One region of the Comamonas sp. NLF-1-9 genome, then DNA from elsewhere that is predicted to be linked to it. Evidence: riboswitches for the same ligand, from Rfam matches in the RefSeq annotation. Region 1 holds a riboswitch; each other region holds the start of a gene.
What was found. Region 1 has a riboswitch for thiamine pyrophosphate ahead of KUD94_RS06025 (cytosine permease). Riboswitches for the same ligand answer to the same signal wherever they lie in the genome.
Positions count from the first base shown of each region.

Region 2: it holds a riboswitch for thiamine pyrophosphate, as region 1 does, so the genes downstream of both, thiC (phosphomethylpyrimidine synthase ThiC) here and KUD94_RS06025 (cytosine permease) in region 1, are expected to answer to the same signal.
Region 3: it holds a riboswitch for thiamine pyrophosphate, as region 1 does, so the genes downstream of both, thiM (hydroxyethylthiazole kinase) here and KUD94_RS06025 (cytosine permease) in region 1, are expected to answer to the same signal.

Region 1 is NZ_CP078069.1:1,238,733-1,245,539, reverse strand. Features, by position in the region: gene thiE (thiamine phosphate synthase) at 1-540, opposite strand, end outside; gene KUD94_RS06045 (thiazole synthase) at 537-1,355, opposite strand; gene thiS (sulfur carrier protein ThiS) at 1,359-1,556, opposite strand; gene KUD94_RS06035 (FAD-dependent oxidoreductase) at 1,553-2,680, opposite strand; gene thiD (bifunctional hydroxymethylpyrimidine kinase/phosphomethylpyrimidine kinase) at 2,900-3,754, shown strand; gene KUD94_RS06025 (cytosine permease) at 3,799-5,121, opposite strand; TPP riboswitch at 5,187-5,279, opposite strand; gene fdxA (ferredoxin FdxA) at 5,308-5,637, opposite strand; gene KUD94_RS06015 (heme biosynthesis protein HemY) at 5,750-6,807, opposite strand, start outside.
Region 2 is NZ_CP078069.1:2,257,148-2,263,954, forward strand. Features, by position in the region: gene pobA (4-hydroxybenzoate 3-monooxygenase) at 1-163, shown strand, start outside; gene KUD94_RS10825 (MBL fold metallo-hydrolase) at 190-828, shown strand; TPP riboswitch at 916-1,026, shown strand; gene thiC (phosphomethylpyrimidine synthase ThiC) at 1,100-2,980, shown strand; gene nadC (carboxylating nicotinate-nucleotide diphosphorylase) at 3,058-3,939, shown strand; gene nadA (quinolinate synthase NadA) at 3,944-5,083, shown strand; gene KUD94_RS10845 (chorismate-binding protein) at 5,143-6,807, shown strand, end outside.
Region 3 is NZ_CP078069.1:2,644,938-2,651,744, reverse strand. Features, by position in the region: gene KUD94_RS12730 (hypothetical protein) at 1-664, shown strand, start outside; gene KUD94_RS12725 (hypothetical protein) at 657-881, shown strand; gene KUD94_RS12720 (Com family DNA-binding transcriptional regulator) at 1,040-1,237, shown strand; gene KUD94_RS12715 (DNA adenine methylase) at 1,209-2,048, shown strand; gene thiE (thiamine phosphate synthase) at 2,127-2,756, opposite strand; gene thiM (hydroxyethylthiazole kinase) at 2,764-3,582, opposite strand; TPP riboswitch at 3,573-3,671, opposite strand; gene KUD94_RS12700 (NAD-dependent protein deacetylase) at 3,678-4,505, opposite strand; gene KUD94_RS12695 (bifunctional diguanylate cyclase/phosphodiesterase) at 4,751-6,807, opposite strand, start outside.

The sequences.
Region 1 (6,807 bases):
CAGCGACTGCAGATCTTCCTGGCCCAAGTGCACGCCGTAGGCACCGGCGGCGATGGCTGCCTGCCAATGGTCGTTGATGAACAGCCGCGTGGGGCTGCCGGCGACCGCGGCCACTGCCGCTCGGACCTCGGCCTGGATGACTGCGTCATCGGCGTGCTTGAAGCGCAGCTGCACCGTGGGCACGCCTGCCGCTGCCATGCGCGCCACCCAGGCCGCGTCCGGCACCACGGCGTACAGCCCCAGCGCTTTGGGGCAAGGCGCAAAAGCGTCGGCGCGCGGCTGCGCTTGCAGGCCAAAGTCCTGCGGCGCGTCAGGCCAGTGTGCGGCATCGAACTGGCCCAGCCGATCGGTCTGAGCCTGCCAGGCGCGGGCCAGGACGAGGGCGTCTGCGGCGATGAAACCCAGGGCGCTGCATGCGGCCAGTGCTGCGCGGTAGACGGCGCCTTGCGACTGCCCGGCGGGAAGCGGCTGCGCGGCAAAGCCTGCCAGGCGCGCGCGGTGCTGGTCGACGATGGCCTGCTGCATGGCGGCTTGGTTCATGCGCCGGCTCCCTTGCCCTGATGCCAGAAGGGGGTGCCGAGCACCGGGGTGCTCGGCTGGGCAGAGCTGCGTGGCTGCATGGCGCCAGCCAGGAAGGCCGCGCGCCCGGCTTGCACGGCGTTTGCGAAGGCGCCGGCCATCTGCGCCGGGTCGCTGGCCAGTGCCACTGCAGTGTTGAGCAGCACGCCGTCGTAGCCCCATTCCATGACCTGGCAAGCGTGCGAGGGCAGGCCCAGGCCCGCATCCACCAGCATGGGCACGGCCAGGCGCTCGCGCAGCAAGCGCAGGCCTTGCGGGTTGACGGGGCCCTGGCCCGTGCCTATGGGCGCGGCCCAGGGCATTACCGCCTGACAGCCGACATCCACCAGGCGCTGGCAGACGACCAGGTCCTCGGTGCAGTAGGGCAGCACCTTGAAGCCGTCCTTGACCAGCGCCTGGGCGGCGTCGACGAGCTGCAGGGTGTCGGGCTGCAAGGTGTAGTCGTCGCCTATCACTTCCAGCTTGATCCAGGGCGTGGCGAAGACTTCGCGCGCCATCTGAGCCGTGGTGATTGCCTCCTGCGCGCTGCGGCAGCCGGCGGTGTTGGGCAGCACCATGCAGTCAAGCTGCTGCAGCAATTGCCAGAAACCACCGCCCGAGTCCGGCGCGGCGCCCTGGCGGCGCAGCGACGCCGTGACCATGGCCGGGCGCGCGCGTGCCACGGCCGCCTCCAAGACGGCGGGTGAGGGGTAGCGCGAGCTGCCCAGCAGCAGGCGGCTGGAAAAACGCTCGCCATAGAGCACGAGCGCGTCGTCAGTGCAAAGTGTGTGGTGCATGGTTCAACCGCCCGTCACGGGCGCAATGATTTCGATCTGGTCGCCGGCTTGCAAAGCCTGCGTGGCCCAGTCGGAGCGGGGTATGAAACGCAGGTTGACCGCCACCGCAAACGGCGGCGTGGGCGCAAGCCAGGCAATGGCGTCGCTGACCAGCGCGCCTTCGGGCAGTTCGGCGCTTTGGCCGTTCAAGAGGACTTTCATCGTGGTGTCCGTGGCCCCGCTTGCAGGCGCAGGCCGAATTGCGCGGCAAGCCCCGAGCGCCCTTCGCGGATGAACTGCAGCGCCACGTCCAGCAGGGCGGGCGCGATCAGATAGCCGTGGCGATACAAGCCGTTGATCTGCAACGTGCGCTCGGCCGGCATGCGCAGCGCGGGGTTGTTGTCGGGCAGTGCGGGGCGGCACTGCGTGGCGACTTCGAGGATGCGTGCTTCGGCAAAACCGCTGTGCAGCGCATAGGCAGCGCTCAGCAGCTCCAGCACCGACTGCACGCTGGCGGGCGAGAGGTCGTCCGACTCGATTTCGGTCGCGCCGACGACAAAGACATGGTCCTGTTTGGGCACGATGTAGACCGCATAGCGCGGATGCACCAGGCGCGTGGGCCGCGCCAGCGTGAGCTCGGGCGCATGCACGCGCAGGACTTCACCGCGCACGCCGCGCAGTCCGGGCCAGTCGGCGCGTGCGCCCAAGCCGCGGCAGTCGATCAGCAGCTCTGGCTGGCCGGGGCTGCCCGGCGCAAAGTCCGCCAGCGCCTTGCGGCTGTGCCAGTGCAGCGCGACGCCCAGCGCCTGCATGCGGGCGGCCAGCGCCGCCAGCAGCTGGCGGTTGTCCAGCTGGCCCTCGCCGGGCAGATAAAGCCCCGCGCGAAAGCGCCCGGCGAGTGCCGGCTCGTGCAGCGCGACGCCGGCCGCGTCCAGCGGCTGCGCTGGCGGCAAGTCGGGCAGCAGCGCCTGGGTGTGCGCGAGCTTGTCTTGCAGGCGTGCGGCTTCGGCGCCGTCCTGCCAGTGCCAGACGATGAGCGTGCCGTTGTGCTGGAAGAACACCGGCTGGCCCAGCTCGCCGAGCAGCTCGGGCCAGCGGCGCATGCCGTACTGGCCCATGCGCACGATCGCCGGCTCGCTCACCGCAGCCTCGGCCAGCGGGGCCAGCATGGCGGCGGCCACGCGCGCGGCCGATGCTTCGCCCTCGGGGCCGCCGGCGTCGTACACCTCCACGCGCCAGCCCTCGCGCGCCAGGGCGACGGCAAGCAGGCGACCCATGAGGCCGGCGCCCAGAATGGCGATGCGGCTGTGGCCGGGGGAAAGGGCGGGCAGATGCAGCGTGTCCATGCTCGTTCAGACCCGTGAACCAGACGCGGCGCCGCGAACATTGCGCCCGCAGACGGGGCGGGCACAGGGCGATCGCAGGCCGCGCGCAGCGGGGTTCTTCCGGGCCGCGGCGCCCTGGGCTGCGGGGGCACTGCCTGGTCCGCGATGGCCGATACCAGCACGGGCGCTCGTGCGCAGCGCGCTGGGGTCGCCGGCGGGCTTGCCCGATAATTTGCCGCCATGACGCAAGCTGCACCCATCCCCGCCGCGCCGCGCTATGTGCGCGTGCTCTCCATCGCTGGTTCGGACAGCGGCGGCGGCGCCGGCATCCAGGCCGACCTCAAGACCTTCAGCGCGCTGGGCTGCTACGGCATGACCGCGATCACCGCGATCACCGCGCAAAACACCCAGGGCGTGCGCGCCATCCATCCAGTGCCGGCGAGCATGGTGCGCGAACAGATCGACGCGGTGGTGCAGGACATCGGCGTGGATGCGGTCAAGATCGGCATGCTGGCCACGCCCGAGCTGGTGCGCGTCGTGGCCGAGGCCGTCCGCCGCCATGGCCTGCGCCGCGTGGTGCTGGACCCGGTGATGGTGGCCACCAGCGGCGACCGCCTGATCGCGCGCGAGACGGTGCAGGCGCTGGTGAACGAGCTGTTTGCGCTGGCGGACGTCGTCACGCCCAACCTCGACGAGGCGGCGCTGCTGCTCGGTCGGGGCATCGACGGCGTGGGCGCGCTCTCGGGGGCGGCGCAGGCGCTGCGCGCGCTCGGCGCGCCGGCGGTGCTGCTCAAGGGCGGGCACCTGCCGGGCGACTGGGTGGTCGACGTGCTGGCCATGGCCGACGGCGCCGAAGAGCGGCTGGAGTCCGCCCGCATCGCCACGCACAACGGCCATGGCACCGGCTGCACGCTGTCCTCGGCGATTGCCGCCTTCCTGGCCCAGGGCGAGCCGCTGGCGCAGGCGGTGCGCCATGCGCGCAGCTACATCCTGGGGGCGATCACCGCGGGTGCCCAGGTGCGCACCGGCCAGGGGCATGGGCCGCTGAACCACGGCTACGCGCCGCTGCCCCAGCACATCGTGCAGACTAGCTGATTGATAGCTGCCAGCGCTGGCAGAGAAACGATTTGAAGTAGTTTTCATATCGGAACTGTTGACTGATGCGCGCTGGCAGCTATCGTTTTGGTTGATCTCCGGGTCGCCAGGGCGAGCACGAAGCACAGCAGCAGCGTGGGCAGCGCCGAGCCGCCCAGCGCCGGCAGCAGGTGCGGCGCCGCGTGGTAGAAGGCAATGCCGACAAGCCAGATCAGCGTCGCGCCCCAGTGCACCGCACGCGCCTGGGCCAGCAGCGCGCCCGCCGGCACGCCGAAAGCCAGGCGGCCCAGAATCACGCCAAACAGCGGCACGAAGACCGAGCTGAGCGTCAGCAAAAAGGGCTCCAGGCTGTGCATGGGCAGCAGCAGCGCAAAGCCGGTGCAGGCCAGCGCCATCACCACGCCCCAGCGGCGGATGCTCCAGCGCGGCTGCAGGCTGTGCAGCGACACCGAGCCGGAATAGGCGTCGCCGTAGGCGTTGTCGATCTCGTCGATCAGGATCAGCGACAGCGCGATCAGGCCGCCCTGGGCGAGCAGCAGCGCGGTCACCAGGTTTTCGCTCGGCAGCACCAGCGCCACCAGCACGCCCAGGCCATAGCACCAGATGTTGGCGATCGCATAGCCCAGCCAGGTGCCGTGCAGCGCGCTGCGCCCGCTCCTGCCGTGGCGCGCGTAGTCGGCCACCAGCGGCAGCCAGGACACCGGCATGGCAATCACCAGGTCGATGGCCGACAGCGCACCCATGCTGCCGTCGCCGCTGCGCTGCCACAGCGCCGCCAGCCCCTGGGTCTGGGCCATGCTGGAAAACTGCCAGCTCAGCCACAACAGCGACAACACCACCAGTGGCAGCGCGATGCGCGCAATCAGCTTGCGCACCAGCGCCACCATGGAGCCGCTGATGAGCAGCAGCACCACGGCGCCCCAGGCCAGCGTGGCGAGCAGCGGCCCCTGGCTGCTGGTGAGCATGCCTGCCTGGCGACCTATGGCGACGGTGGCGTCGCGCATCACCACGAGCTCAAACGCGCCCCAGCCCAGCAGTTGCACGATGTTGAGCACGATGGGCAGGCTGGCAAAGCGCCGGCCATAGACCACATGCATCAAGCCGGCGCTGGCCAGGCCGCTGTCGCAGCCGAGCTTGCCCACCCAGCCCAGCAGCCCCGCGCCGATGAGCGAGCCGACGACGATGGCCGCCAGCGCCTCGCGCGTGCTCAGAGCCGGCATCAGGTAGGCGCCCACCTGCATCACCAGCAGGCCTACGCCCAGGCTGAACCAGAGCGAGGCGTGGTCGCGCCAGCCAAAGGCGCGTGCACCGCTGTCCAGCGGTGTCAGGGCTTCATTGTGTGCCGCGTGGGCGGGTGGTGTGCTCACTTGCATGCTCCTTGTGCGTGCGCGCGGGCAGCCGCACAAGAAAGCAGTGGCGAAGAATTCGCAGCCGTGTCGTGAGCGTGCTTCCCTGCGCGAGGATGATCTCAATCAGGTTCAAAGGGACTGTCTCAGCCGATCGCTCGGCACCCCCAGCAGCGGCCGATTGTAGGCCAGTGGCGCAGCGCGCCGTCAGCGCTCCAGGTATTTGAGCTTTTCGCGCACGCCGTTCCATTCGTCGGCGTCGGGCATGGGTTCGTGGCGCCGCGCCAGGGTCTTCCAGCCCGGTGCGTTGGTCAGTTCGGCGTTGAGCGCGATGAAGTGCTGCTCATCGGCCGGTACGTCTTCTTCCGCAAAGATGGCATTGGCCGGGCACTCGGGCACGCAGACGGCGCAGTCTATGCACTCGTCCGGGTTGATCACGAGCATGTTGGGCCCTTCGACGAAGCAGTCGACGGGGCAAACGTCCACACAGTCGGTGTATTTGCACTTGATGCAGTTGTCAGAGACGACGTGGGTCATGGCACTACCAGCAAGAGGGAACGAAACGACGTTTTGATTCTAGGGGGCGCTGGTCGGAGCTCGGCTCAGGCCGCCCCTATCAGCGCAATGGAAAAAGGGTGAAGCACAGCGCTCAGCGCGACTGCGCGGCGCGCTTCCAGGCCTGGGCTGCGCCAGGCGCATCACCACGGCGCTCGGCCAGTTCGGCCAGTTGGCACCAGGCGCGTGCGCGCAGGCCGGCGTCGCTGGCGCTCTGGCTCGCGTCGCTGTAGAGCTGCTCGGCCTTGCCCCAGAGCTGCATGCGCCGGCAGGCGCCGGCCGCAAGGTATTGCAGCGCGGGGTCGCGCGGCTGGCTGCGCTGGCGCGCCTCGATCAGGCCGAGCCAGTGGCTGTCCATGCCTTCCAGGCTCGCCTCCAGCGCCAGCGCCAGCTTGTGGCGCTGGTGTTCTTGCAGCGTGTCGTACTGCTCCCAGGCGGGCAGCAGCCACTGGCGCGCCTGCGCGGCGCTGCCGCCGAGCTGCAGATGGCGCCGGGCCGCGTGGATGGCCACTTCAGGCATGGTGCGCTCCTGCGGCTCCAGCGCTTGCCAGGCGCTGTGCAACTGGCTGTCGTCGCGGGTTTCGTCCAGCAGCGCCACCGCCAGCGTGCGCACCAGCGTGGACGCAACTTCAGGCGAGAAGGCGCGGTGCTTGGCCAGCAGTCGGGCGGTTTCCAGCGCGTCGCGCGTGCGCCCGGCCAGGCGCGCCGCCTTGAGCCGGGTGCGCAGCGCCAGCGTGCGCCGCGACGCGCCCTGGGGCAGGGCGGCCAGGCGCTCGAGCGCTCCTTCGGCGTCGCGCTCGTCGAGCAGCCAGCGCGCAGAGCGCAGTTGCACGCCTTCGCGCAGCTCCTGCCCGGCGCTGTCGGGGTGTTCGCCCAGCGCCTCCAGCGCCAGCGCCAAGTGCTCGCTGCGGCCGCTGCGGTCTTGCAGCGCGTGCGAGCTCTCGGCCGCCACCACGTGCGCCAGCGTGCGCAGCTGGCCGCCGTGCGGGGGCGGTTTGTCGGCGCCGGCCAGCGCCTGCTGCTGGGCCAGCGCCGCCTGCGCCGCCTTGCGCGCGCGCACGAAGCGCCCCGCCAGCAGCTGGGCGATGGCGTCGAGCATCGCGCCGTGCATCGCGCGCTCTTTCTGCTGCTGGCGCCAGCGCCGTGCCTGGC
Region 2 (6,807 bases), 1.0 Mb from region 1:
GGCCGAGCGCTTTTCCTGGTGGATGACCTCGCTGATGCACAACTTCCCCGAAGAGGGGGCGTTTCACACCAAGGTGCAGGAGGCCGAGCTCGACTACCTGGTGCACTCGCGCGCCGCGTCCACCAGCCTGGCGGAAAACTACGTCGGCCTGCCCATGGCCTGAAGCGGCGGCGCGGCACAATCGCCGCCATGCTGCACTACCACACCATCCCCGTCACGCCGTTCGCGCAGAACTGCTCGCTCGTCTGGTGCGCGCAGAGCCTGCAGGCGGCCGTCATCGACCCGGGCGGCGACCTGGAACACATCCTGAGCGAGGTGCGCGCGCGCCAGCTCAAGCTGCAAGCCATCTGGCTCACCCATGCGCACATCGACCATGCGGGCGGCGCCGGCGAGCTCAGCGAGCGCCTCAGCCTGCCCATCATCGGCCCGCACGAGGGCGACCAGTTCTGGATCGACGCGCTGCCCCAGCAAAGCGCGATGTTCGGCTTTCCGGCGGCGCAGCCCTTCACGCCCACGCGCTGGCTGCACGACCTGGACACGGTCACGATCGGGGAGGAGACGCTCAGCGTGCGCCACTGCCCCGGCCACACGCCCGGCCACGTGGTGTTTCATGCGCCGCAAATCCAGCGCTGCTTCGTCGGCGACGTGCTGTTTGCGGGCAGCATAGGGCGCACCGACTTTCCCCAGGGCAACCACGAGCAGCTCATCGCCAGCATCACCGGGCGGCTGTGGCCCATGGGCGACGAGACCGTGTTCATCCCCGGCCACGGGCCCGAGAGCAGCTTCGGGCGCGAGCGGCGCAGCAACCCTTACGTGGGCGGCACCTGAGGCCGTTTTCAACCCGTGCCCCGGGGCAGCGCCGCGGGGTTGGTGCCTACACCATCATGGGTTGGAACCGCGCAGGCGCCTATACTCGCGCCCGCTCCGGGGTGCACGACAGTGGCGTGCTGAGATGGCGGGCCGACCCGCCAAAACCGCGAACTTGATCTGGTTAGTACCAGCGTAAGAAGAGCTGCAGCGAACATCCGCAGGGCCATGCCCGTGCGGGTGCTTGCCGATTGCGGAGCATTCCATCCACCCCTTGAGGAATGCACCGCCCATGAACGCTCCCGAATCAATTTCCCAGTTGCTGGCGCAGGCGCGCGAGCCTTTTCCCGCCTCGACCAAGACCTGGATCACCGGCAGCCGTGCCGACTTGCGCGTGCCGGTGCGCGACATCCGCCTGAGCAACGGCGAGACCGTCAGCGTCTACGACACCTCGGGGCCGTACACCGACCCCAAGGCCGCCATCGATGTGCGCAAGGGCCTGCCCAGTGTGCGCGGCGCCTGGATCGCCGAGCGCGGCGATACCGAAGCCTACGCAGGCCGCGCGCCCGAGGCGATCGACGATGGCCGCAAGGATGAAGCGGCCGGGCAGCTCGCCGCGCTGCGCGCGCAGGCCGCCGGTTTGCAACGCCAGCCCCGGCGTGCCATGAGCGGCGCCAAAGTCACGCAAATGCACTATGCGCGTCGCGGCATCGTCACGCCCGAGATGGAATACGTCGCGCTGCGCGAGAGTGGCAAGCGCGAATGGATGCGCGCCTACCTCTCGGACGCGGCGCGCGAGCGGCGCCTGGCGGGCGAGCCGCTGGGCGCCTCGATTCCGAAGATCATCACGCCCGAATTCGTGCGCGATGAAGTCGCGCGCGGCAGAGCCATCATCCCGGCCAACATCAATCACCCCGAAGTCGAACCGATGGCGATCGGGCGCAACTTCCTGGTGAAGATCAACGCCAACATCGGCAACTCGGCCGTGACGTCGAGCATCGAGGAAGAGGTGGAAAAACTCGTCTGGGCCACGCGCTGGGGCGCGGACAACGTGATGGATCTGTCGACCGGCAAGAACATCCACACTACACGCGACTGGATCGTGCGCAATTCACCCGTGCCCATCGGCACGGTGCCGATCTACCAGGCGCTGGAGAAGGTCGGCGGCATTGCCGAGGACCTCACCTGGGAGATCTTTCGCGACACCCTCGTCGAACAGGCCGAGCAGGGCGTGGACTACTTCACTATCCATGCGGGCGTGCGCCTCGCGTTCATACATCTCACGGCACGGCGGCGCACCGGCATCGTCTCGCGCGGCGGCTCGATCATGGCCAAGTGGTGCATGGCGCACCACAAGGAGAGCTTCATCCACGCGCATTTCGAGGACATCTGCGACATCATGAAGCAGTACGACGTGGCCTTCAGCCTGGGCGACGGCCTGCGCCCTGGCTGCACGGCGGACGCCAACGACGAGGCGCAGTTTGCTGAGTTGCGCACCCTGGGCGACTTGACACAAATCGCCTGGAAGCACGAGGTGCAGACCATGATCGAAGGCCCCGGCCACGTGCCCATGCACATGATCCAGGCGAACATGAGCGAGCAGCTCAAGACCTGCCACGAGGCGCCGTTCTACACGCTCGGGCCACTGACCATCGACTGCTCGCCCGGCTACGACCACATCGCCTCGGCGATCGGCGCGGCGATGATAGGCTGGATGGGCACGGCCATGCTGTGCTACGTCACGCCCAAGGAGCACCTGGGGCTGCCGGGCCGCGACGACGTCAAGCAGGGCATCATCGCCTACAAGATCGCCGCCCACGCGGCCGACGTCGCCAAGGGCCATCCGGGCGCACGGGCGCGCGACGATGCACTCAGCCAGGCGCGCTTCGACTTTCGCTGGATGGACCAGTTCAACCTCTCGCTCGACCCCGAGACGGCGCTGGCGTTTCACGACGAGACGCTGCCCAAGGATTCAGCCAAGGTCGCGCACTTTTGCAGCATGTGCGGGCCCAAGTTCTGCTCGATGAAGATCACGCAGGAGGTGCGCGAGTACGCCGCCGCCAAGGGCCTGGCCGACGACGCGGCGATCGCCGACGGCCTGGCCGCCAAGGCCGAGGAGTTCCAGCGCGGCGGCGGCTCGCTGTACGTGAGCGCGCCTGAAGCGCGAAGTTGAGCCGCCCCGATGGCCTTGCTCGGGGGCGAGGCACAATGCCCGCCCTTGGGGAACGGCCCCGCCATGATCGATCCGACATGAACGACACACCACACTGGCGCTTGAATCCGGCCGAGCTGGCCGAGCTGGCCGCAAGCGACGCCCGCCGCGCGCTGGCCGAGGACGTGGGCGATGGTGACCTCACCGCCGCCCTCATCGCGCCGGACCAGACCGCCCGCGCGCGCGTGCTGCTGCGCGAGGACGCGGTGCTCTGCGGCCTGCCCTGGTTCGAGGCCGTGGTGCGCCAGATGGCGCCGGGCGCGCGCATCACCCGCCTGGCAGGCGAAGGCACGCACTGCCGCGCGGGCAGCTTCGTGATCGAAGTGGCTGGCCACGCACGCGCGCTGCTCACGGCCGAGCGCACGGCACTGAACTTCCTGCAACTCTTGAGCGGCGTCGCCACGCGCACCGCCGAGCACGTGGCAGCCGTTGAAGGCACGGCGGCGCGCATCGTCGATACGCGCAAGACCCTGCCCGGCCTGCGCCTGGCGCAGAAATACGCAGTGGGCGTGGGCGGCGGGCTGAACCACCGCATCGGCCTGTTCGACGCCATCCTGATCAAGGAAAACCACATCGCCGCCGCCGGCGGTGTGGTGCAGGCGCTGGCGGCCGCGCGTGCGCAGGGCGCGCAGGCCAAATTCATCGAGATCGAGGTCGAGACGCTGGCGCAACTGGACGAGGCGCTGGCGCACGGCGCGCGCATGGTGTTGCTGGACAACATGGACCTGCCCACGCTGCACGAGGCGGTGCGGCGCAACCGGGCGCTGGGCACGCGCGCGGCGGTGCTGGAAATCTCCGGCGGCGTGCAGCTCGATGGCCTGCGCGCGCTGGCCGAGACCGGGGTCGATCGCATCTCGATCGGCGCGCTGACCAAGGACGTGAAGGCGACCGATTTCTCCTGGCGCCTGGTCAAGGATTGATGTCATGAGCGAACACCTGATAGACGTGGAATACGAGCAGCCCGTGGCGCTGGACGTGCAGCGGGCGAAAGAGGCGCTGGCCGCTTGCGACACGCGCCGCGCCTGGGCGCGCGTGCCGCCCGAGCTCACGCCCCAAGAGCGCCATGCAACCAAGGAGCGCATCCGCCGCCTGCTGCGCGAGAAGAACGCGGTCATGGTCTCGCACTACTACGTGCACCCGGACCTGCAGGAACTGGCCGAGGAAACCGGCGGCATCGTCAGCGATTCGCTGGAGATGGCGCGCTTCGGGCGCGACCACGCGGCGCAGACGCTCGTCGTCTCGGGCGTGCGCTTCATGGGCGAGACGGCCAAGATTCTCTCGCCGGGCAAGCGCATCCTGATGCCCGACCTGGACGCCACCTGCTCGCTCGATCTGGGCTGCCCGATCGACGCGTTCTCCGCCTTCTGCGACGCCCACCCCGAGCGCACCGTGGTCGTCTACGCCAACACCAGCGCGGCCGTGAAGGCGCGCTCGGACTGGCTGGTCACGTCGAGCTGCGCGCTCGACATCGTGCGTGCGCTCTCGGCCGCCGGACAGAAAATCCTCTGGGCGCCCGACCGGCACCTGGGCGAATACATCCGCCGCGAAACCGGCGCCGACATGGTGATGTGGAACGGCGCCTGCATCGTGCACGACGAGTTCAAGGCCGTCGAGTTGCAGTTGATGAAAGAGCAGCACCCACAGGCCAAGGTGCTGGTACACCCCGAGTCGCCCCCTGCCGTGATCGCACTGGCCGATGCCGTGGGCTCGACCTCGGCCATCCTGGCGGCCGCCGCGCGCATGGACGCACCCGAATTCATCGTCGCCACCGACATCGGCCTGATGCACCAGTTGCGCGCACGCAACCCGGGCAAGGTCTTCATCGAGGCGCCGACGGCGGGCAACGGCGCCACCTGCAAGAGCTGCGCACACTGCCCGTGGATGGCGATGAACAGCCTGGCGGGCGTGGCGCGGGCGCTGGAGACGGGCAGCGGCGAAGTTCACGTCGACCCCACGCTGGGCCTGCGCGCGCGCGTGCCGATCGATCGCATGCTGGCCTTCACCGCCGGGCTCAAGCAGGGACATGCGCCCGGCGCGCTCGTCGCCGGGATCGGTGCAGCCTGATGTTTTCATTCCGAAATTGATAGCTGTTTGCGCTTGATGGACAAGGGCCAGAGGCCGATTTGAATCAAACTTTTCCATTTGCACGCATCGACTTCGCCCAGCCGCTTGAGCCCGATGCGCCGCGCCTGCGTGCCGCGTTCGGCGCGCCGCGCGAGGTGCTCGTGGCGCAGGCCCCAGGCGAGGTGCGCGAGCTGCTGCGCGCGGTGGACGCCGCCGCGCGCCAGGGCCGCTGGTGCGTGGGTTACCTGCGCTACGAAGCCGCTGCGGCGTTCGATGCGGCGCTCACGACGCACGAGGCCGACGGGCCGCTCGCCTGGTTCGCCGTGCACGATGGGCCGCGGGCATGGCCCGAGGCGGCCGCGCCCGACGAGGCAGCGGCGCCCCACCGGATTCAATGGACGGAGGAGAGCGGGCGCGCGACGTTCGACGCCGCCATCGCCCGCATCCACGCGGCCATCGCGGCCGGCGAGCTTTATCAGGTCAACCACACCGCGCCGCTTGGCGGACACTTGCAGGGCAGCCCCGCCGCGCTCTTCGCCGCGCTGCAGCGCGCGCAGCCCGGCGGCTACGGCGCGCACATCGACGCGGGCGATGTGCAAATCCTCTCGGTCTCGCCCGAGCTGTTCTTCGACTGGCGCGATGGCCCCGAAGGCGGCGAAATCCTCGCGCGCCCGATGAAGGGCACGGCGGCGCGCGGCCGCACGCCCGAGGAGGACGCGGCGCAGGCCGCGCACCTGCGCACCTCGCCCAAGGAGCGCGCCGAGAACGTGATGATCGTCGACCTGCTGCGCAACGACCTCTCGCGCATCGCCACGGCGCACGGCGTGCGCGTGCCCGCGCTGTTCGCCACCGAGGCGCTGCCCACGGTCTGGCAGATGAGCTCGGACGTGCGCGCGCGCACGCGAGCGGGGCTTGATCTGGCGCAGGTCTTCGCGGCGCTGTTTCCGTGCGGCTCGGTCACCGGCGCGCCCAAGGTGAGCGCGATGCGCATGATCCGCGCGCTCGAACCCGGGCCGCGCGGCGTCTATTGCGGCGCCGTCGGCGTGGTGCGGCCGCACGGCGCGCCGGACGCGAGCGGGCGCCACCACGTCGCGGCCACCTTCAACGTGCCGATCCGCACCGTAGTGTTGCACCAGCCATCGGCCAGCGGCTGGGCGCTGCGCTGCGGCATCGGCAGCGGCATCACGGCAGACGCCACCGCCGAAGCCGAATGGCAGGAATGGCGCCACAAGCGCGCCTTCCTCGTGCGGGCCAGCACGCCCTTCGAGCTGCTGCAAACGCTGGCGCTGCGCGCCGGCCAGTGGGGCCACGCGCCGCAGCACCTGCAGCGCATGGCCGAGGCGGCGGCGCACTTCGGCTTTGCCTGGCACGAGGATGAGGTCTGGCGCGCGCTCGATGCCACCGCGCAGGCACACCCGCAAGGCGACTGGCGCGTGCGCCTGCTGCTCGATGCAGCGGGCCAGCCACGCACGCAGGCCGCCCCGCTCGCGCCCACGGCCGAGCCGGTGCGCCTGGCGCTGGCCGATCGCCCCTTCCTTGCCGCGCAGGGCGAATTCACGCGCCACAAAACCACGCGGCGCGAGCCCTACGCGGCCTTTGCACCCACGGCGCCGGGCGTGTTCGACACCGTGCTGTTCAACGACGCGGGCGAGATCACCGAGGGCACCTTCGGCAACGTCGCCGCGCTCATCGATGGCCGCTGGATCACCCCGCCGCTCACCTGC
Region 3 (6,807 bases), 1.4 Mb from region 1:
GGACCGCACTGCTCAGCAGCTCATGGAGGAGGCCCTCACCATCAACGGCGTGCCCATCGGCTGGAGCCTGGACTGGCAGATCGATGACTGGCTGATCCCCGCCGCCACCTGGGCGCACCAGGGCACCTGGATCAGCGCCGTCACCGACATTGCGGCGGCCGTCGGTGCCTACGTGCAGCCGCACGACACCGACGAGGTGCTGCGCATCCTGCCCGCCTGGCCTGCCCCCATCTGGAGCCTGCCCGACGCCACGCCCGACATCGAGCTGCCCCCCGGCATCGCCACGGTCGAGGAAACGGAGTGGATCACCCAGCCCGACTACGACGCTCTATATATGCACGGCGAGCCCGGCACCAGCCTGTACTACCGCAAGCGCGCCGGCACGGCGGGCGACAGCCTCGCCCCCATGGCCGTGCACCCGCTGCTGGTGCATGCCGACGCCGCCCGCCAGCGGGCGCTGGCCGAGCTGTCGGAGACTGGCCGCCAGGTCGAGCACACGCTGCAGACCATGGTGCTGCCCGAGACCGGCATCATCAAGCCCGGCACATTGCTGCGCTACACCGATGACAGTGCCGTCGCCCGCGTGGGCATCACTCGCGCCGTGAGCGTGGCCATGAGCGGCCCCACGTTGACCCAGACGATCAAGGTGCAAGCCCATGCCTGACAACCTGTTTGCCAAGTGGCGCGCCGTCTTCGCGCCCGGCCCCCTGCAGGTGGGTGAGGTCACCGCCTACCAGGACGGCGTGGCCACTGTGCAGCTACCCGGCGGCGGCCTGCTGCACGCGCGCGGCAGCACCACCCTGGGCGCCCACGTCTTCGTGCGCGATGGCCTGATCGAAGGGCCCGCACCGGATCTGCCACTGGATAGCGCGGAGGTGTAGCCGCACGAAAAAAAGACGGGCGACTGCCGAGGTGTTAGAGCACCGCCGACAGCCCCTTTCCTGCAGAACATGCCTGCAAGTCCGGCCAGGGCCCGCCACTCTCGCGAGAGCGGGGCCAGCCTATCAGCAATTGTCGCTGGTGAAAGAGGCTTGCACTCATGGAAAACGATGATTCGATCCGCTGCGGCGCATGTCACCGCAAACTGGCAGAGGGACAATACCTGCGCCTGTCGATCAAGTGCCCGCGTTGCGGCACGATCAACCACTTGAGGGCCACGCGCCCCACACCCGAGCGCCATCGAGCGTCCAATCCACGAAGGACGTCCGATGAAGACCTACCCCATTCCCCTGCGTGATGGCGAGAAAACCCGCCGTGCCGTGCTGCGCTACCTGGGCGGCAAATGGCGCCTGGCACCCTGGGTGATCGCGCACCTGCCGCCCCACCGCATTTACGTCGAGCCCTTCGGCGGCGCCGCCAGCGTGCTGTTGCGCAAGCCCCGCAGCCCGGTGGAGGTCTACAACGACCTGGACGAGGAGATCGTCGGCATCTTCACAGTGATCCAGGACCCGGCCCAGTGCCAGGCGCTGATGCGCCGCCTGCGCCACGTGCCGTATGCCCGCGTGGCCTTCGAGCAAGCGTTCACGCCCAGCCGCGACCCCGTGGTACGCGCACAGCGAGCCATCACACGGGCCTATCTGGCGTTTCACCATGGCTCGCTGTTCGACCTGCGCAAGCACACCTTTGCCGACGCCCGCCACCGCACCGGCCATGCCAAGTCGCACGAATGGCCAACCTACCCGCGCATCCTGCCCTTCGTGCGTCGGCGGTTGGAGGGCGTGGTCATCGAGCGGCGCGATGCGCTGGAGGTGATCCGCGCCCAGGACACGGCCGAGACGCTGTTCTACGTCGATCCACCCTACGTGCCCGGCACGCGCAGCGACACCAGCTACCGCTGTGAACTGACCGAGGCGCGCCATGTCGAGCTGCTCGAGCGTCTGCGTGCGTGCAAGGGTCTGGTGGTGCTCTCAGGCTACCCCTCGGCCCTGTACGAGCGCCTGCTGCCAGATTGGCAACGCATCGAGCACCCAGCCCGCGCCGCAGGCAGCGCCCGGCCACGAACGGAGGTGCTTTGGCTGTCACCCCGCACAGCCGCGGCGCTCAAATAAGATCATGCTTTCCGTGTCTGCAATTTCGTTGCCGACACAGAAAAGGAACTACGATCCATTTATCGCGCTTCCAAGCGCTCATTTATCGCGGCGCGCTTCAACATCCGGCTGGCCGCAGATGGCCGACACCACCGCCACCCCCGCCACGCCGCAGCCGCGCACCTGCGCCACGCGGCCGATGTCGATGCCGCCAATCGCCACGCAGGGCCAGGGGCTGGCGCGGGCGATGCGGGCCAGAACTTCGGGGCCGCCGGCGGGCGCGGCGTCGGGCTTGGTCTGCTGCGCCCAGACCGGGCCGACGCCCAGGTAGTCCAGCGTGCCCTCGGGCAGGGCCAGCGCGGCCTGCAAGTGCCCCGGGGTCTGCACGGACAGGCCGAGCGAGCGCGCGGGGCCGATCAGGCGGCGCGCCTGCACAGGGTGCATGTCGCCCTGGCCGATGTGCGCGCCATCGGCGCCGATCTCGGCCACCAGGTGCACGCGGTCATTCACGATCAGCGGTACGCCGCTGCCCGCCAGCACCTGCACCAGCGCGCGCCCGAGCGCGACGAAATCGGCGTCGCTGCCCTGCGGTTCGCGCAGTTGCACCAGCGTGGCGCCCGCCGCGACGGCCTCGGCCACGGTGCGCTCGACGCCGTGGGCGCCGCACAAGCGCGTGTCGGTAATCAGATACAGCCGCAGGTCGAGCGGCGCGCGTGCCGGGGCGGTCATGCGCGCTTCAGGCCAGCTTCAGGCGCGCGGCCAGCGCCTCGGGCGTGAGCGCGTGCAGCTCGTCGATCAAGGCCACGGCAAAACTGCCCGGGCCGCGGCTGACCTGCGCCGCCGCGTCCGCCGCCACGGTGAGCAGCGCCGTGGCGGCTGCCGCCGCCAGCAGCGCGTCGTCCGTCACGCCCGCAAACGCTGCCATCAGCGCGCCCAGCGCGCAGCCCGCGCCGGTCACGCGCGTGAGCTGCGGGTGGCCGTTGGCAATACGCACCAGCCGCTCACCATCGGTGATCTGGTCGATCGCACCGCTCACCGCCACGACGCAGGCGTGCCTGCGCGCGAGCATCACGGCGGCGTCCACCGCCTGGTCGGCCCCGGCGGTCGATTCCACGCCCTTGCCGCCCTGGCCGCCGGCGAGCGCCAGGATTTCCGAGCCATTGCCGCGCACGATGGTCGGGCGGTGCTGCTCCAGCAGCTCCAGCGCGATCTCGGTGCGCCAGGGCAGCGCGCCGGCGGCCACCGGATCAAGCACCCAAGGCACGCGCGCACCGTGCGCGCCGCGCACCGCCGCGCGCATGGCCTGGGCGGTTTCCTCGTAGGGCGTACCGAGGTTGACGAGCACGCCGGCGCTGATCGCGGCAAAGCCCTCGGCCTCGCGCGCGTTGTCCACCATGGCCGGGGCGCAGCCCGCGGCCAGCAGCACGTTGGCGCTGAAGTTGGCGACGACGATGTTGGTCAGGCACTGCACCAGCGGCGCGCGCTCGCGCAGCGCGTGCAAGGCATCGGCAAACTGCCGCGGCTGCAGGGGATGGAGATTCAGGGATGAAGTCATGAGGACGTTCCTACGCCAGGATGATCTGGATCAGGTTCAACGGGTGTGCTCTCAGCACGGAAGGGCTCCGTGCACCCCGCGTCGAATGGACGATCTTAGGGCATGGCCGAGAAAGCCCCTCGCGCATCGCGCATTCCGGCCTGCAGCAGCGTCGCCAGTTGCGCCAATGTCTGGCCGACCGGCTGGCGCAGCTTGAGCGTCAACAGCTCATCGGCGCGCGTGCGCCCCAGGTTCACCGCGACGATGGGTTTGCCCCACTGGGCAGCGGCGCGCGCGAAGCGGTAGCCGGAAAACACCATGAGGGACGAGCCCGCAACCAGCAGCGCATCGGCCTGCTGCAGCGCGGCCATGGCGGTTTGCACGCGCTCGCGCGGCACGCTTTCGCCAAAAAAGACCACGTCGGGCTTGAGCACGCCGCTGCCGCAGGCAGGGCAGGCGGGCACGACGAAGCCGGAAAAATCCAGCCCGTCGAGGTAGGCGTCGCCGTCGGGCGCGCTCTGCACCTCTTCGGGCAGGCGGGCCTGCAACCAGGCGCCATTGGCCGCCTGCAGCCGGGCCTGGAAGTCGCCACGTGCCAGGGTGTGGCGGCAAGCCAGGCAGCGCACCGCGTCCAGCCGGCCATGCAGATCGAGCACCCGCTGGCTGCCCGCCGCCTGGTGCAGGCCGTCCACGTTCTGCGTGACCAGCAGCGCCACGCGGCCGGCGGCCTCCAGTTGCGACAGCGCCCGATGCGCGGGGCCGGGCCGGCTCGCGGCAATGCGCGGCCAGCCGATCATGGAGCGCGCCCAGTAGCGCTGGCGCGCCGCCGGCTCACGCGTGAACGCCTGCCAGGTCATGGGCGCGGGGCGTTTCCACTGGCCATCGAGATCGCGGTAGTCGGGAATGCCGCTTTCGGTGCTGCAGCCGGCGCCAGTCAGCACCATTAGGGCGACGCTGAACAAGCCCCTCGCGCGTCGCGCATCCCAGTCTGGGGCGGTCTGCGGCGTTGCAAATCCTCGCAATAGCTTCGGCTATTGCTGCGGTTTGCGCCTTGCAGCCCATCCCCACGCTGGGCGCGCGCCATCACGGGGGCTTGTCCAGCGTCGCCCTAGGCGCGGGTGTCGGCGCAGCAGCGCGGCCAGGGCGTGCAGCTCGTCGGTCATCGCAGGCGGGTGCTGCCCGGCAGCGTTCAGCGCGCACCCTGGCATTGCGCCGGCGCGTACTGGCGCGCCCATTCGATGAAGGCGGCAAGCGGCATCGGGCGCGCCCAGTGGTAGCCCTGCTGCAGCGTGCAGCCCAGGCGCTGCAGCGCGCGCGCCTGCTCGGCGGTTTCCACCCCTTCGCCAATCACCTCGCAGTGAAAGGCCTGGGCCAGGCCGACGATGCTTTGCACGATGGTCATGTCGTCGGGGTCGCTGAGCATGTCGCGGATGAAGCTCTGGTCGATCTTGAGCGCATCCATGGGCAGGCGGCGCAAATAGGTGAGTGAGGAGTAACCGGTGCCGAAGTCGTCCAGCGCCACGCGCATGCCCTTGGCGCGCAGGCGCGTGAGCTCGGCCGAGACGTGCTCGATGTTGTAGAGCGCGGCGCTTTCGATGATCTCCAGCTCGATCAGCGAAGCATCCACCTGCGGATAGCGCTCCAGGCACTGCAGCACCCACTGGGCAAAGCCCTGGTGCTGCAGGTACTGGGCGGAGATGTTCACGCTCAGCGCCAGCGTCCAGCCCGCGGCCTGCAGGCGACCAAGGCTGCGCAAGGCCTCGTCGAAGACCCAGCGGTCGAAGTCGATTTCCAGCGCGCTGCCGGCGAGCGCGGGCAGGAAGGCGGCCGGCGCCAGCACGCCGTCTTGCGGATGGTTCCAGCGGATCAGGCATTCGGCGCCGACGATGCGCGCCGTGCCCACGTGCACCTTGGGCTGCAGGTAGAGCTCGAACTCGCGCCGCTGGAGCGCCTGCTCCAGGTGCTGCAGCCGCGCCTGCTGCTCCTGCTGGTCGCGCGCGTGCAGCGCGTCGAAGCTGCAAAAGCGGTTGCGCCCGGCCTGCTTGGCCTGGTACATCGCCTGGTCGGCGTGGCGCAGCAGGGTGTCGGCGTCGGCATCCGGCGTGTCCTGCGGGTACAGGGTATAGCCCATGCTGGCGGTGACGCGCACCTGGTGCGCGCCCAGCATGTAGGGCCGGCACAGCCGCTGCATCAACTGGCGCAGCTTGCGCTCGCAGTCGCCGCGGCTGTTCAGGCCGGGCAGCAGGATGATGAATTCGTCCCCGCCCAGGCGCGCGGTGTGGTCCCCGCTGCGCAGCGCCGCGCCCAGGCGCCGCGCCACGCCCACCAGCAACTGGTCGCCCACGTCGTGGCCCAGGGTGTCGTTGACCGGCTTGAAGCGGTCCAGGTCCAGATACACCACGCCCAGCAGCGAGCCGCTGCGCCGCGCCAGCGCCATCTCGTCTTGCAGATGCTGGGCCAGCTTGAGCCGGTTGGGCAGCTGGGTGAGCACGTCGTAGTGCGCCAGATGGCGCAGTTGCTCCTGCTGCTCGAGCTGCTGGGTCACGTCCAGACTCACGCCCAGCATGCGCTGGCCTGCGCCCTGGCCGTCCTGGTTGACGATCTTGCCCAGGTTGCGTATCCAGCGCACCGCGCCGCCGCGACCGAGCACGCGCCAGGTCTGGTCAAACGGCTGCGAGGGCTGCTCGCGGTGCGCGCGCAGCGCCTGTTCCATGCCCTGGCGCTCGGCCTCGGTCATGCCGCTGCTCGCGCCCGGCCAGGGCCAGGGCCCGAGGCCGGGCGTGAGGCCGTGCATGGCGTGCCAGCGTTCGTCGCCGGTGATCTGGCCGCTGGCCAGATCCCAGTCCCACAGGCCGAGCGCCGCGGCCGAGACGGTCAGCGACAACAACTCCTCGCGCTCGCGAATGCGCTTTTCGTTGCGGATGCGCTCGGTCACGTCGTGCGCGGAAAACAGCCAGCAGGGCTCGCCGTGGTAGTCGAGCTCGCGGATCGACTGCACCACGGTGCGCTGCTGGCCGCCGCGGATGTAGAGCTTGATCTCGTGGTTGTCCAGCTGCCCCTGGGCGTCGATGGCGGCGATCATGCGCGCGCGGTCTTGGGGGTCGTACAAACCCATCTCGATCGCGCTCAGGCCGCTGGTTTCCTGCTGGTGGATGCCGGTCATCGCCTCCCAGGCGGGGTTGACCAGCAGGTATTTGTTGTCGCTGCGCCGCGAGATGCCCATGGGCAGCGGCACCATGCGAAAGA